4 regions of the Photobacterium sp. GB-72 genome follow, and region 4 is predicted to be linked to each of the others. Evidence: predicted binding sites of a transcription regulator. Region 4 holds the regulator's gene; each other region holds the start of a gene.
What was found. Region 4 encodes CRP, which controls carbon source genes, mostly activating them, when cyclic AMP is high. Its sites were predicted from a motif close to TGTGANNNNNNTCACA; they were not measured.
Positions count from the first base shown of each region.

Region 1: nagE (N-acetylglucosamine-specific PTS transporter subunit IIBC) is a predicted target of CRP. The motif match lies at 2,076-2,091, and genes of this name have one in related genera.
Region 2: recB (exodeoxyribonuclease V subunit beta) is a predicted target of CRP. The motif match lies at 1,464-1,479, and genes of this name have one in related genera.
Region 3: typA (translational GTPase TypA) is a predicted target of CRP. The motif match lies at 1,220-1,235, and genes of this name have one in related genera.

Region 1 is NZ_PYNV01000001.1:522,221-525,438, forward strand. It holds gene C9J40_RS02265 (beta-N-acetylhexosaminidase) at 1-294, opposite strand, end outside; gene nagE (N-acetylglucosamine-specific PTS transporter subunit IIBC) at 466-1,956, opposite strand; gene nagB (glucosamine-6-phosphate deaminase) at 2,214-3,014, shown strand; gene nagA (N-acetylglucosamine-6-phosphate deacetylase) at 3,033-3,218, shown strand, end outside.
Region 2 is NZ_PYNV01000017.1:11,646-14,863, reverse strand. It holds gene recB (exodeoxyribonuclease V subunit beta) at 1-1,405, opposite strand, end outside; gene recC (exodeoxyribonuclease V subunit gamma) at 1,680-3,218, opposite strand, start outside.
Region 3 is NZ_PYNV01000018.1:30,356-33,573, reverse strand. It holds gene glnA (glutamate--ammonia ligase) at 1-762, opposite strand, end outside; gene typA (translational GTPase TypA) at 1,339-3,165, shown strand.
Region 4 is NZ_PYNV01000010.1:144,572-147,789, reverse strand. It holds gene C9J40_RS12900 (phosphoribulokinase) at 1-307, shown strand, start outside; gene C9J40_RS12895 (OsmC family protein) at 377-781, opposite strand; gene crp (cAMP-activated global transcriptional regulator CRP) at 1,161-1,793, shown strand; gene C9J40_RS12885 (hypothetical protein) at 1,974-2,156, shown strand; gene C9J40_RS12880 (DUF1338 domain-containing protein) at 2,211-2,999, opposite strand; gene astD (succinylglutamate-semialdehyde dehydrogenase) at 3,044-3,218, opposite strand, start outside.

The DNA.
Region 1 (3,218 bases), on a different contig from region 4:
CTGCACTTCTAGGATTTGACGAATACTGCTGAAGTAAATTTTCCAATCTTTATTCGTCACCGCTGGACCTTTATTTTCCAGCGTTAAATTAATCAAATCACATGATGCCCATTCCGCACCCAGTGTTTTACATGGCAAGCCTTCTTCTGCGCCGTGCTGAATAGCGACTTCGTAGTTAAGATCTAGGTTTGACGCTAGGTTATTTACTACAGTTTGATCATTGTTTCCTTTACTTGCACAACCCGTCACCGCTAATGCAATAAAAGATGCTAACGCCGTAAGTTTAATAGTCATGATATATTCCTTTCTCCCGATATCTCTTCTAAAAAAGTGAAGAGAAAATCAATACGAGCCCAAACGTTGGGTACTCAAAATGCCGGCCCTATCATTCCATGTTTGAAAATAATAAGGCCGGTTTTATTAAAGGTCTTGCGGTATTACTTAATTACTGAAGAATTCAGGTAATTATGGAAGTTTTACAGAAGATAGATCTTCTGACGCTGGGATTTTCTTCATTTCGCCAGCAACAATTTCAGCTAGAGGGCCAAGGATAACCTGAAGGTTATTTGAACCTAGTTTAACTACACCCATCGCACCTAGTGCTTTTAACGTTTTCTCGTTAGCAAGACTGCTGTCTTTTAGCGTTAGGCGTAGACGTGTAATACAAGCATCAATGTTCTCTAGGTTACCGTGACCACCCAGTGCTTTTAAGTACTGCTTCGCTAGCTCGCTAGTTTCTGCAGAACCTGCAACTGATGAAGTCTCTTCTTCGTCGTCTTCACGGCCAGGCGTTTTAAGGTTGAACTTAACAATCGCGAAGCGGAATACAAAGTAGTAGATGAAGAAGAATGCAATACCTTGAACAATCAGCATATACCACTGAACAGCTAGTGGGTTGCGTGATGACAAGAACATATCAACTAGACCTGCAGAGAAACCGAAACCTGCAATCCACTGCATAGATGCTGCGATGTATACAGATAGACCCGCTAGTGCTGCGTGAATTACGTACAGTACTGGTGCTAGGAACATGAATGCAAATTCTAGCGGCTCAGTAACACCGGTGAAGAATGATGCAAAACCAGCAGCTAGTAGTAGAGATGCTACGCGCTCTTTATTCTTCGCTTTCGCAGTGTGGTACATCGCAAGTGCCGCACCTGGTAGACCAAACATCATGATTGGGAAGAAACCAGCTTGGTACATACCAGTGACACCTGGAGTTGCTGTACCTTCAGCGATTGATTTCGCGCCGCCTAGGAAGTTAGGAATATCGTTAATACCTGCTACGTCAAACCAGAATACTGAGTTTAGTGCGTGGTGAAGACCTACAGGAATCAATAGACGGTTGAAGAATGCGTAGAGACCCGCACCTACAGAACCCATACCTTGGATGCTTTCACCAAAATGTACTAGACCGCCGTAAATTGATGGCCAAACAACCATCAAGATACCTGCAATAACGATACCAGCAATAGATGTTAGAATTGGTACTAAACGCTTACCACTAAAGAACGCTAGTGCTTTGTGTAGTTCTACGTTTGAGAAACGGTTGTACAACTCAGCTGATACGATACCGACTAAGATACCTACGAATTGGTTATTGATTTTACCAAATGCAGCTGGAACTGCGCTTGGGTCAATACCTTGGATTTGCGCGACTGCACCCGGTGCAAGAAGCGTTGTTACCACAAGGAAACCTACAAAACCAGAAAGTGCTGCTGCACCGTCTTTATCTTTAGACATGCCGTATGCAACACCCACTGCAAACAGTACAGACATGTTATCAATAATTGCCGCACCAGCCTTGATCAAGAAAGCAGCTAATGCAGAGTTTGCACCCCAGCCGTTCGGATCAATCCAGTAACCGATACCCATTAAGATTGCCGCTGCAGGAAGTACTGCAACTGGCACCATTAATGCCTTACCTACTTTTTGAAAATATCCAAGAATATTCACCCTTAGTTCCCCCTATGGTTTTCTTAGATGTAATTAAATAACTGTTTATAAGCTATCCGTATTAAGTTATTCGCAGTTTAAGAAATTAATTTCGCCCCGCAAATTAAAAGCTCATCATTTGTGATCTCAATCACCGACGGAGGTTAGAACTGAGTGATTTTGCTAGCTCGATCATAAAACTTATTTTATCATTCGAAACAAAGGCGCTATGTCGCTAAGATTTTTCCTGTTTTAACTTTCTTCAACGAGGTATCAACGTGAGACTAATCCCGCTAAATAACGCTAAAGATGTTGGTTTATGGTCAGCTCGCTACATCGCAGATCGTATCAATAAATTCGAACCATCAGCTGAGCGTCCATTTGTATTGGGTCTACCAACTGGTGGTACACCACTTGCAACTTACAAACGTCTTATCGAGCTATACCAAGCTGGTGAAGTAAGCTTTAAACATGTTGTTACTTTCAACATGGATGAGTACGTAGGCATGCCTGCAGATCACCCAGAATCATACCGTAACTTCATGTACAACAACTTCTTCAACCACGTTGACATCCAAGAAGAGAACATTAACCTTCTTGACGGTAACGCAGAAGATCACGTTGCTGAGTGCCAACGTTACGAAGATAAGATCAAATCTTACGGTAAAATCAACCTATTCATGGGCGGTGTAGGCAACGACGGCCACATTGCTTTCAATGAGCCAGCATCATCATTAGCATCTCGTACACGAATCAAAACACTAACGCACGAAACGCGTATTGCTAACTCTCGCTTCTTCGATGGCGATATCAACCAAGTACCTAAGTACTCGCTAACTATCGGTGTTGGTACTTTGCTTGATTCTGAAGAAGTCATGATCCTTATCACTGGCCACAACAAAGCACAGGCACTACAAGCTGCGGTTGAAGGCAGTGTCAATCACCTATGGACAGTATCTGCACTGCAGCTACATCCTAAATCAATGATTGTTTGTGATGAGCCATCAACTCAAGAGCTAAAAGTGAAGACCGTTAAGTACTTCCAAGAACTAGAAGCGGAAAATATTAACCACCTTTAATCCTATTAAGGAATATTCATGTACGCGCTTACCAACTGTAATATTTTTACCGGTAGCGAAGTGCTGAATAACCACGCCGTCATTATTGACGGCGTGAACATTCATGCAATCTGCCCGATTAATCATTTACTCGATGGCATCGACACTATCGATCTTCATGGTGCAAACCTCTCTCCTGGCTTTATTGACTTACAATTAAATGGT
Region 2 (3,218 bases), on a different contig from region 4:
ACGGGCTATTAGGTGTATCAAAGACGCTATTTACCGACGCAATCATATCTGCCGTTGAACGCCAGTTGGTACCTAATGTGTAATGATCTTGAACCTGACGACGGGCTTGAATATAAGTAAAAATATCTGCCCCACGAAACGCATAAATCGCCTGCTTAGGATCACCGATCATAAACAATCCGCATTCAGGGTGATCGTGATACACCGAACTGAAGATACCGTACTGCAAGGGGTCGGTATCTTGGAATTCGTCGATCATCGCAACTGGATATTGGCTGCGGATCTTACTTGCCAAGAGATCATCTTGATCGTTATCGATCGCAGCGCCTAACTGCGTTAAAAGATCATCAAACGATAACCACCCTTTATGGGCTTTTGCCTGCGCCAATAAAATACGACAATGTTCAATCGCGTGCGCTAATAAGGGATCGCGTAATGTCGCTGGGTTATCAAGTAAATCTGCAACCGCAACAAATACCGCATGCTGTGGTGCTTCACCTGTCGGGGTTTTAGTGATCAATTCCTGTTGATGAAACTTCTCTAATTTATCCGGTAAATCATAATTCTCAGTCGGTTGATTAGCCCATTCATTCACTTGAGCGAGCCACGTTGGTAGGCTCTTTTTGGTATAGCTACGTTTATTCACGTCAGAGTTTGCAATTAACGCTTCTAAATCAGCGAAGTGCTGTTTCCATAATGCTTTAAATTCATTAATGCGTTCGATATTTTGCTGATGTAACTGCTCTAAACTTGCCGTCATAGCCGCTACAGAAAGTTTAACGGGGGCACCTGTTAAGCTATTGCCAATATCTTTTAATAGCGCATGCGGCGATGACCATAAATCACGGATCTGGCAAGCAAGCGCTCGTGGTAACTGATAGAAATGACTACGCCAGTAATCCGCTACCACCAAGTTCTTCAATTGGCTTTCATCGGTGACAAATTCATTGTTGAAACGACAGCCTGATTCAAACGCGTTTTGAGTCAACATTCGCTGACAAAAACCATGGATGGTATAAATAGCTGCTTCATCCATTTGACGTTCAGCTTGCAGTAAAATATTGGCTGCCGCTTTATGATCGGGATACTCTTGCAGTAACGGGGCTATAACGGGATCGCCACTCACACCACGACTAAACGCTAAACGCGCATCGTGAATACGGCCACGAATACGATCGCGAAGCTCTGCCGTTGCCGCTTCGGTAAAAGTCACCACCAGTATTTGATCAACCGTTAATTCAACAGCATGACGCGTTTCTGCATTACCATGACCGAGTAATAGACGCAGGTATAAACTGGCAATAGTAAATGTTTTGCCCGTACCGGCAGAGGCTTCAATTAAACGTGTACCATGCAATGGAAAGGCCATTGGCTGCAAAATATTGGTTTGCGTTTGTACCGTCATGATTTTACTTGTCCCATATCGTAAAACTCGATCACTCCAATGATCCCTTGAAGCTCAAGGTGATCTTGCTCACATCACTACTGTGATCAAACACTTATAAGCGAATATTGAGCGATCAAATCTTGTTATATTCTAATATTGTGAGAACTTACTCACGGTTTGTATTACAGCGGTTGGTTAGTATCAGCGCCAGAAACTTGGTCACCTCTGGACCGGTGGCCGTACAGCAAGCACCCTACAACTAATAATGATTTGCTGGCGGCCACACTACCCCTTATTCCGGCTTTACTTCTTCACTATTTAATACCGCAGCCTGAAGTACTTTCAGTGCCAACACATAGCTATTCTGTGCAAGTTCATCATTCCAATGTGTCCATACTCGATTGATGTATTCATCCGCGCCTTCACCTGCAAAGAAGTAACCATCGTTAAAACAATCTGCCATTTTGCTGTAGGCTTTCTCGATGGTTTGTTCATCGTCTTTCCAGTTACCTTGCTTATCAACACACGCTTGAATACCTGCATGTGCTGTTTTCGGAAAATACGCTAAAGGTTGATTCAAACCTTGGTAATACAACTCGATAAGCTCTTGTAAATAACCTTGTGCTTTACTTGCTTCGATCGCATTAATGACAAGGTGCTTATCGGTACCAATAATATGTGTTTTCTGGTTCAATTCTGGCTGGCTAATCGCTAAACATAAGTGATCACACCAAGCCGCGAGTAAATCTACCGAGCGCACTTTACCACTACGAAAACGCATTAAACCTGATTGATAGCGCTGTTTCAGCCAACCTTGAAGTAATACGGCATGACCATTTATCGTTAGTGTTATTGCCACTTCCTGATCATCTAATGGCGCATGAATTAATGGCTCAATCTGGCTCACTAACTCACGTACTGCTAGACGACTGGCATCTAAATCAATATCACCAAATGCCGCTACAGGTAACTTGCCCGCTGCTTTTTGCTCTTGAGCGAAATGACTGAAGATCTGATCCGGATCTTTATTGGTCATTTGAGCATCAAGCAATAATGCTAATAGCTCATCTTTAACGTGATAACTTTCAAGATGATTCAGCACAAACGGTTCATCATCTTCCAATAATCCCATTGGCGGCTCAAAGTAGACTTTCAAACGACGGTTAAAGAAATAACGTACCGGTAAACGCCAGAAACGCTGCAACTCAGCAAGCTCTAATACTTGTTGTTGCTCATCGGCAATCGGTTCTGGAGGAAGTTCACCTAATTGGAAAGGTTGGCTCGCTTGCCCTTCACGAGCAGCAGCGGGTAGCCATTCAATGGCATAACTGCTATTACTCCCGATAAAAGCACTCGGACTAAATGGCACTAAGGGATGGTGCTCAATCAGTTTTTGTTTAATGTTTTCGGCTGATTGATCGACAGGAAGAGATTCATCCCCCTCTAAGCAATAACCTTGCTGACAATATTCCACCAGCTCACTGACTAGCACAGACGCAATTTTTTCTGCGTTGTCTTGAATTGAGCGACCCACGTAGCTGATATATAAGGTTTCTTGCGCTGATAATAATGCTTCAAGGAAAAGATAACGGTCATCATCACGACGAGAACGATCGCCCGCTTTAGTGCGACCATTCATTAAATCAAACCCTTCAGGGGCAATATTTCGAGGGTAAGCACCATCATTCATGCCAAGCAAGCACACCACATCAAAGGGGATCGAACGCATTGGCATTAAGGTACAAAAATTCACTTGTCCAGCAAGGAAGCGTTGGCTTACTCGCTCACCCGATAACTTATCGCGTAAATATTGAGTTAGCACTGCTGGTGT
Region 3 (3,218 bases), on a different contig from region 4:
TGCTGTTTTACCGAATGCGTGTGCAACGTTATGAACAACATACTTGTAGATCTGAATTTCATCCGCTTTTGTTGTTAGCGTGTTGAAACGTGTTGCGATTTCGTTTTGACCTGCTGTTGCTACTTCGTGGTGGTGAGCTTCAACAACTAGACCCATTTCTTCCATGATTAAACACATAGCAGAACGGATGTCTTGTGATGAATCAACAGGTGCTACTGGGAAGTAACCGCCTTTAACACCTGGACGGTGACCTTTGTTACCGCCTTCGAAATCAGAACCGGTATTCCATGCAGCTTCTACGTCATCAATTTTGAAGAAAGAGCCAGACATGTCAGTGTTAAACTTAACATCGTCAAATAGGAAGAATTCTGGCTCAGGGCCGATAAGAACCGTGTCTGCGATACCTGTTGAACGCATGAACTCTTCTGCACGCTTCGCGATAGAGCGAGGATCACGGTCGTAACCTTGCATTGTTGCTGGCTCTAAAATATCACAACGGATATTTAGCGTAGCGTCTTCAGTGAATGGGTCTAGTACCGCGCTTGATGCGTCAGGCATCATTACCATGTCTGATTCGTTGATACCCTTCCAACCTGCAACTGAAGAGCCATCAAACATTTTACCTTCTTCGAAGAAATCAGCATCAATTTGATGAGATGGGATCGAGATATGCTGTTCTTTACCTTTTGTATCGGTAAAACGTAGGTCAATAAACTTAACTTCATTTTCCTGGATCAGCGCTAGTACGTTTTCTACTGACATCTTGAGTAACCTCCGGTGTTATATAAGGGCATGGCCGCAAATCTAGTGTTGCTCATTTCTGAGAATGAGCAGTTCTGAATGTTCTTAAGCGAAAACCATGCCAATTTTTAAAAGCTTTAAGAATGCGGTTTTTACGCATTGCTAAAGCTTAATTAATCCATTTTTGCACTATCTTGATGCATTGATGCACCGTTTTGGTGCAGCGATGTGTCGTTAACAATAATAGAACATGCTTACTATCGCGATGTTAAAAATTATTGTCAATTCATAATCTCCTTAAAAAAGAGTTTTTATTATTAAAGGAGAACTGTGTACCTCTAATGATGTTTTTATCCGTAGGGAGTGAGAAAACAGGGTTAAGTGGGGATTTATGGTCTGAATAGAAGGGTTCAAAAAAATAAAATCAGGCCAAAAAGCGAGTAAAAATGCGGCTCTAGAGCATGGTCATAAAAAAGCTGGTGATATAAATCACATATTTCGTGGGTTTTGGCGTAAAATCTGTTAAATTATGAGCCGTTTTTTTAATCAAGTAGCCTCTAGTGAAGATGCTGCATGTTCTGAGTGAATGTGAAACTAATGTCTAATCAATCGATCGATAAATTAAGAAATATCGCAATTATTGCTCACGTTGACCATGGTAAAACTACCTTGGTTGATAAACTTCTACAGCAGTCTGGCACGTTAGAGGGTCGCGGCGAAGCCGAAGAACGTGTGATGGATTCTAACGATATCGAGAAAGAGCGTGGCATTACCATTCTTGCTAAGAACACAGCAATCAACTGGAATGACTACCGCATCAACATCGTAGATACCCCTGGACACGCCGATTTCGGTGGTGAAGTAGAGCGTATCATGTCTATGGTTGACTCTGTATTGCTTATCGTTGATGCAGTTGACGGCCCGATGCCTCAAACTCGTTTCGTAACGCAAAAAGCGTTTGCATACGGTCTTAAGCCAATCGTTGTTATCAACAAGATTGACCGTCCAGGTGCACGTCCTGAGTGGGTTATGGATCAAGTATTTGACCTATTCGATAACCTTGGTGCAACTGACGAACAACTAGACTTCCAAGTGGTTTACGCATCAGCACTAAACGGTTGGGCAACACTAGAAGAAGGCGAAACTGGCGAGAACATGGAACCATTGTTCCAATCTATCGTTGATAACGTTGCAGCGCCTTCAGTAGATGTTGATGGCCCACTACAGATGCAAATCTCTCAGCTAGATTACAGCTCTTACGTTGGTGTTATCGGTGTTGCGCGTATTACTCGTGGTACAGTGAAAGCTAACCAACAAGTCACTATCGTAAGTGCTGACGGTTCTAAGCGTAACGGTAAAGTAGGTACAGTTCTAGGTTACCTAGGTCTTGAGCGTCATGAAGTTGAAGAAGCGAAAGCGGGCGACATCATTGCAATCACAGGTCTTGGCGAGCTTAAGATTTCTGACACTATTTGTGATCAGAACTGTGTTGAAGCGCTAACGCCTCTTTCTGTTGATGAGCCAACAGTTACTATGACTTTCCAAGTAAACAACTCTCCGTTTGCTGGTAAAGAAGGTAAGTTCGTTACTTCACGTAACATCCTAGAGCGTCTTCAAAAAGAACTAGTACACAACGTTGCACTACGTGTTGAAGAAACAGCTGACCCAGATAAATTCCGCGTATCAGGCCGTGGTGAACTTCACCTATCTATCCTGATCGAAAATATGCGTCGTGAAGGCTACGAGCTAGCAGTATCACGTCCAGAAGTTATCATCAAAGAAGAAGACGGCCAGCTAATGGAACCGTTTGAAACTGTGACAATCGACGTGGTGGAAGAGCACCAAGGCGGTATCATGGAAAATATCGGTCTTCGTAAAGGTGAGCTAACTGATATGGCACCAGATGGTAAAGGCCGTGTTCGCATGGACTTCATGATGCCTTCTCGTGGTCTTATCGGTTTCCAAACTGAGTTCATGACACTGACTTCAGGTTCAGGTCTTCTTTACCATACGTTTGATCACTACGGTCCTCACAAGGGCGGTACTATCGGTCAGCGTAACAACGGTGTATTGATTTCTAACGCAACAGGTAAAGCACTGACTTATGCATTGTTTAACCTACAAGAGCGTGGCCGTCTATTTGCTGAGCACGCAGACGAAGTTTACGAAGGTCAGATCATCGGTATTCATAACCGTTCTAACGACCTTACAGTTAACTGCCTGAAAGGTAAGCAGCTTACAAACGTTCGTGCTTCTGGTACTGACGAAGCGCAAACTCTTTCTCCAGCTATCAAGTACACACTTGAGCAAGCACTAGAATTCATCGATAACGATGAACTAGTAGAAGTGACACCTTTAAGCATCCGTATTCGTAAGAAACTTCTTACTGAAAACGATCGTAAGCGTGCTGGTCGTACAAAGTAATTACTGATTAATTTCATTAGTTATTAAGCAATCCCTCGGTTGGTAACAATCGG
Region 4 (3,218 bases):
CGATTACTTAAATTATTTAACTCCGCAATTTTCACGCACACATATCAACTTTCAACGTGTACCAACCGTTGATACCTCAAACCCGGTGAGTGCCAAAGGGATCCCAAGCTTAGATGAAAGCTTTGTTGTGATCCGATTTCGCGGTTTAAATAATGTCGATTTTCCGTATTTACTTTCCATGATCCAAGGCTCATTTATGTCACGTCATAACACGCTTGTCGTCCCTGGTGGAAAAATGAGTTTTGCAATGGAATTGATCATGCGCCCCCTTATCGAGAAACTGATTAATACAGGGAAAATCAGTTAAGTTTGCACAAACGAAAATAAATAGAAAAAAGGTTGGCACAAACACCAACCTTTTTCATCTCAATCATTATTAAGCAGTGATGATTTCATACGAATGAGTCAACTTAACCTTTTCACCAATCATCAAGCATACAGAGCAATATTTCTCTAAAGAATCAGCAATGGTGTTAGCCACTAAGGTTTCATTTAAATCAAAACCTGAAACAATAAAATGCAAATTGGCTGCGGTAAATAAACGTGGCGCTTGCTCTCGACGCTCAGCTGAAATAAGAACCTCACAACCCACAATATTTTGCGCTTGGGATTGTAAACCACTGACAACATCTACTGAGCTACACCCTCCCGCCGCCATTAATACCAATTCCATTGGACTTGGAGCTTTATCCCCTCCATTACCATCCATGACTACACTATGACCGGAGCTAGATTGACCTAAAAAAGTCATATCTTCTACCCATTTTACTCGGGACTGCATCGCTTAATCCTTATTCAAACGCCCAATAATTGTCTCTAGTCTTATTGATTAAATAATGAATGTAAATCCTAATTCTCCGCCTTAATAACAACTTTTTTCCTCTCTAAAAATCGTCGTAATAATCATTACTTATCGCACCACTTAAAATTATCTCGCCGCATTGTGATCCTGTGCACAGTTATCCATATGAAATGAACGAATCTACTAGATCAATATCAAGAAAAAGGCGCAGAAAAAGGATACACTCTAACTTATTCAAGTTAGCTTGCAGCCCAGCGGCTGAATGGATACCCTATCAGTAGGCAGTTTTTTTTCTCGTGATAAAAGTTAGAAAAGAAACCAATGCTGTTGGGCAACAAATGCAGAGGAAGTTAGTAATATGGTTCCAGGTAAACCGCAAACAGATCCAACTTTAGAGTGGTTTCTTTCCCATTGTCATATTCACAAGTACCCATCGAAAAGTACGCTGATCCACGCAGGTGAGAAAGCAGAAACGTTGTACTACATTGTGAAGGGTTCTGTTGCTGTACTAATCAAGGATGAAGAAGGTAAGGAGATGATCCTTTCTTACCTAAACCAAGGTGACTTTATTGGTGAGCTTGGCTTATTCGAAGAAGATCAAGAGCGTACTGCTTGGGTTCGTGCGAAAAGTCCTTGTGAAGTAGCAGAAATTTCATTCAAAAAATTCCGTCAGTTAATTCAGGTTAACCCTGATATTCTGATGCGCTTATCTGCTCAAATGGCAAGTCGCCTACAAGTGACAAGCCAGAAAGTAGGTGATTTGGCATTCTTAGATGTTACAGGTCGTATCGCACAGACATTGCTAAATCTTGCAAAACAACCAGATGCAATGACGCACCCTGATGGCATGCAGATTAAGATCACTCGTCAAGAAATCGGTCAAATTGTTGGCTGTTCTCGTGAAACAGTGGGTCGTATTCTGAAAATGCTTGAAGAGCAGAACCTAATCTCTGCTCACGGTAAGACGATTGTTGTTTACGGTACGCGTTAATTTTTAACGTCTTTAACCGTACGAAAAAAGCCGCACACTGTTGCGGCTTTTTTATTTCTGATTGATTAATAATCCCCCCCATAAATACCTTTAAAAAGTGTGCCATTAATTAACTTGTATTGCTCAAATTAAATGCTAAATTCAAGCAATGAATGGACTTCATCTTTTTTTGGTTTTTATATGGATATTGAACGTTTTGCCCCGAATAGCTACACCACTGTACCTGGCGCTATCGCTCCTCAACCTACAACTATTGAGATGACAGGCTTTAGTGACCGTCGTTGTTATTTAGAACAGCAAACAGGTTTACGTCGCTGTCCTGTTGAAGACAGTGGTATTTGGGGATCTCCCCTAGATAATTAACAGATTTAAAAAAAGCAGCCAATTGGCTGCTTTTTATTGCATTGTTTACACTGTTCAAGAGTTATAAGTACTTTCAAAGATCTTATCTGCCGAAGCTTCTACAAATCCGGTATAAATCTCACCATCTGGCTGTAAATAACGTTTAGCAAACTCATAAAATCCGCCAGAGACCAACATCTCACCATCAGAAAACGTGACCATGACTTTATCAGCCATGGTTGCTGATTGCTCTAACATCACAGTAGGATCGCCTTTTACCGCACCTCCCGCCTGATTAATGTCAAAACCACTTGATTCGAGAAAATGGTTCACTTCAGAAATTTCATTAAATTGCTCAAGCTGATTAATATCAACAGTAAAATGATTAGCACCAAAACCATGCGCTGCCACCCACCCTGCATATTCACTTTCTGCATTTAAAAACTGATAACTATCACGGCTTAATTGCCATGGTTTACCTTGAGAAAGAAAAGCAGGATCAGCAAAATAAGCATCATCAACTTGATCGACAAGCTGACGTACTTCTGTTTGTAACTCTGTTGAACATAATCCTAATTGCAGTTCACTAATAAATACTTTAGGCGCAGCGGGATCGGGGTGTTCAAAGTGCTCTGCATATAACTTTTTCGCTTTGAAATGATATCGACCTTTGGGTTTATAACCTAACGCAATAAATGGAGCCGCTAATCTTGCTAAACCACATTTAGGTAGTGCAAAGGTACGCAACGCAATATGATCATTTCTAAGTGGCGCATCTTCGGTAAGTAATTGCCGAATATTCAGCGCTGAAGGGCATAATCGCTGAGTATAATCTTGCCATAACGCGGTAAATAATTGTTCCATGCTGCACAATCCTTACTGTAAGTAATACAGTGAACCTATTAGTCTCAGAGTGAAATACCCGGAGATAACTGCTCAGGTAAGCATGTTGCCTCACCTTCCATTGATGCCATTGGGTAAGCACAATAATCAGCAGCGTAGTAAGCACTTGGGCGTAAATTACCAGATGCTCCTGGGCCACCAAACGGTGCATCTCCACTCGCTCCCGTTAACTGGCGATTA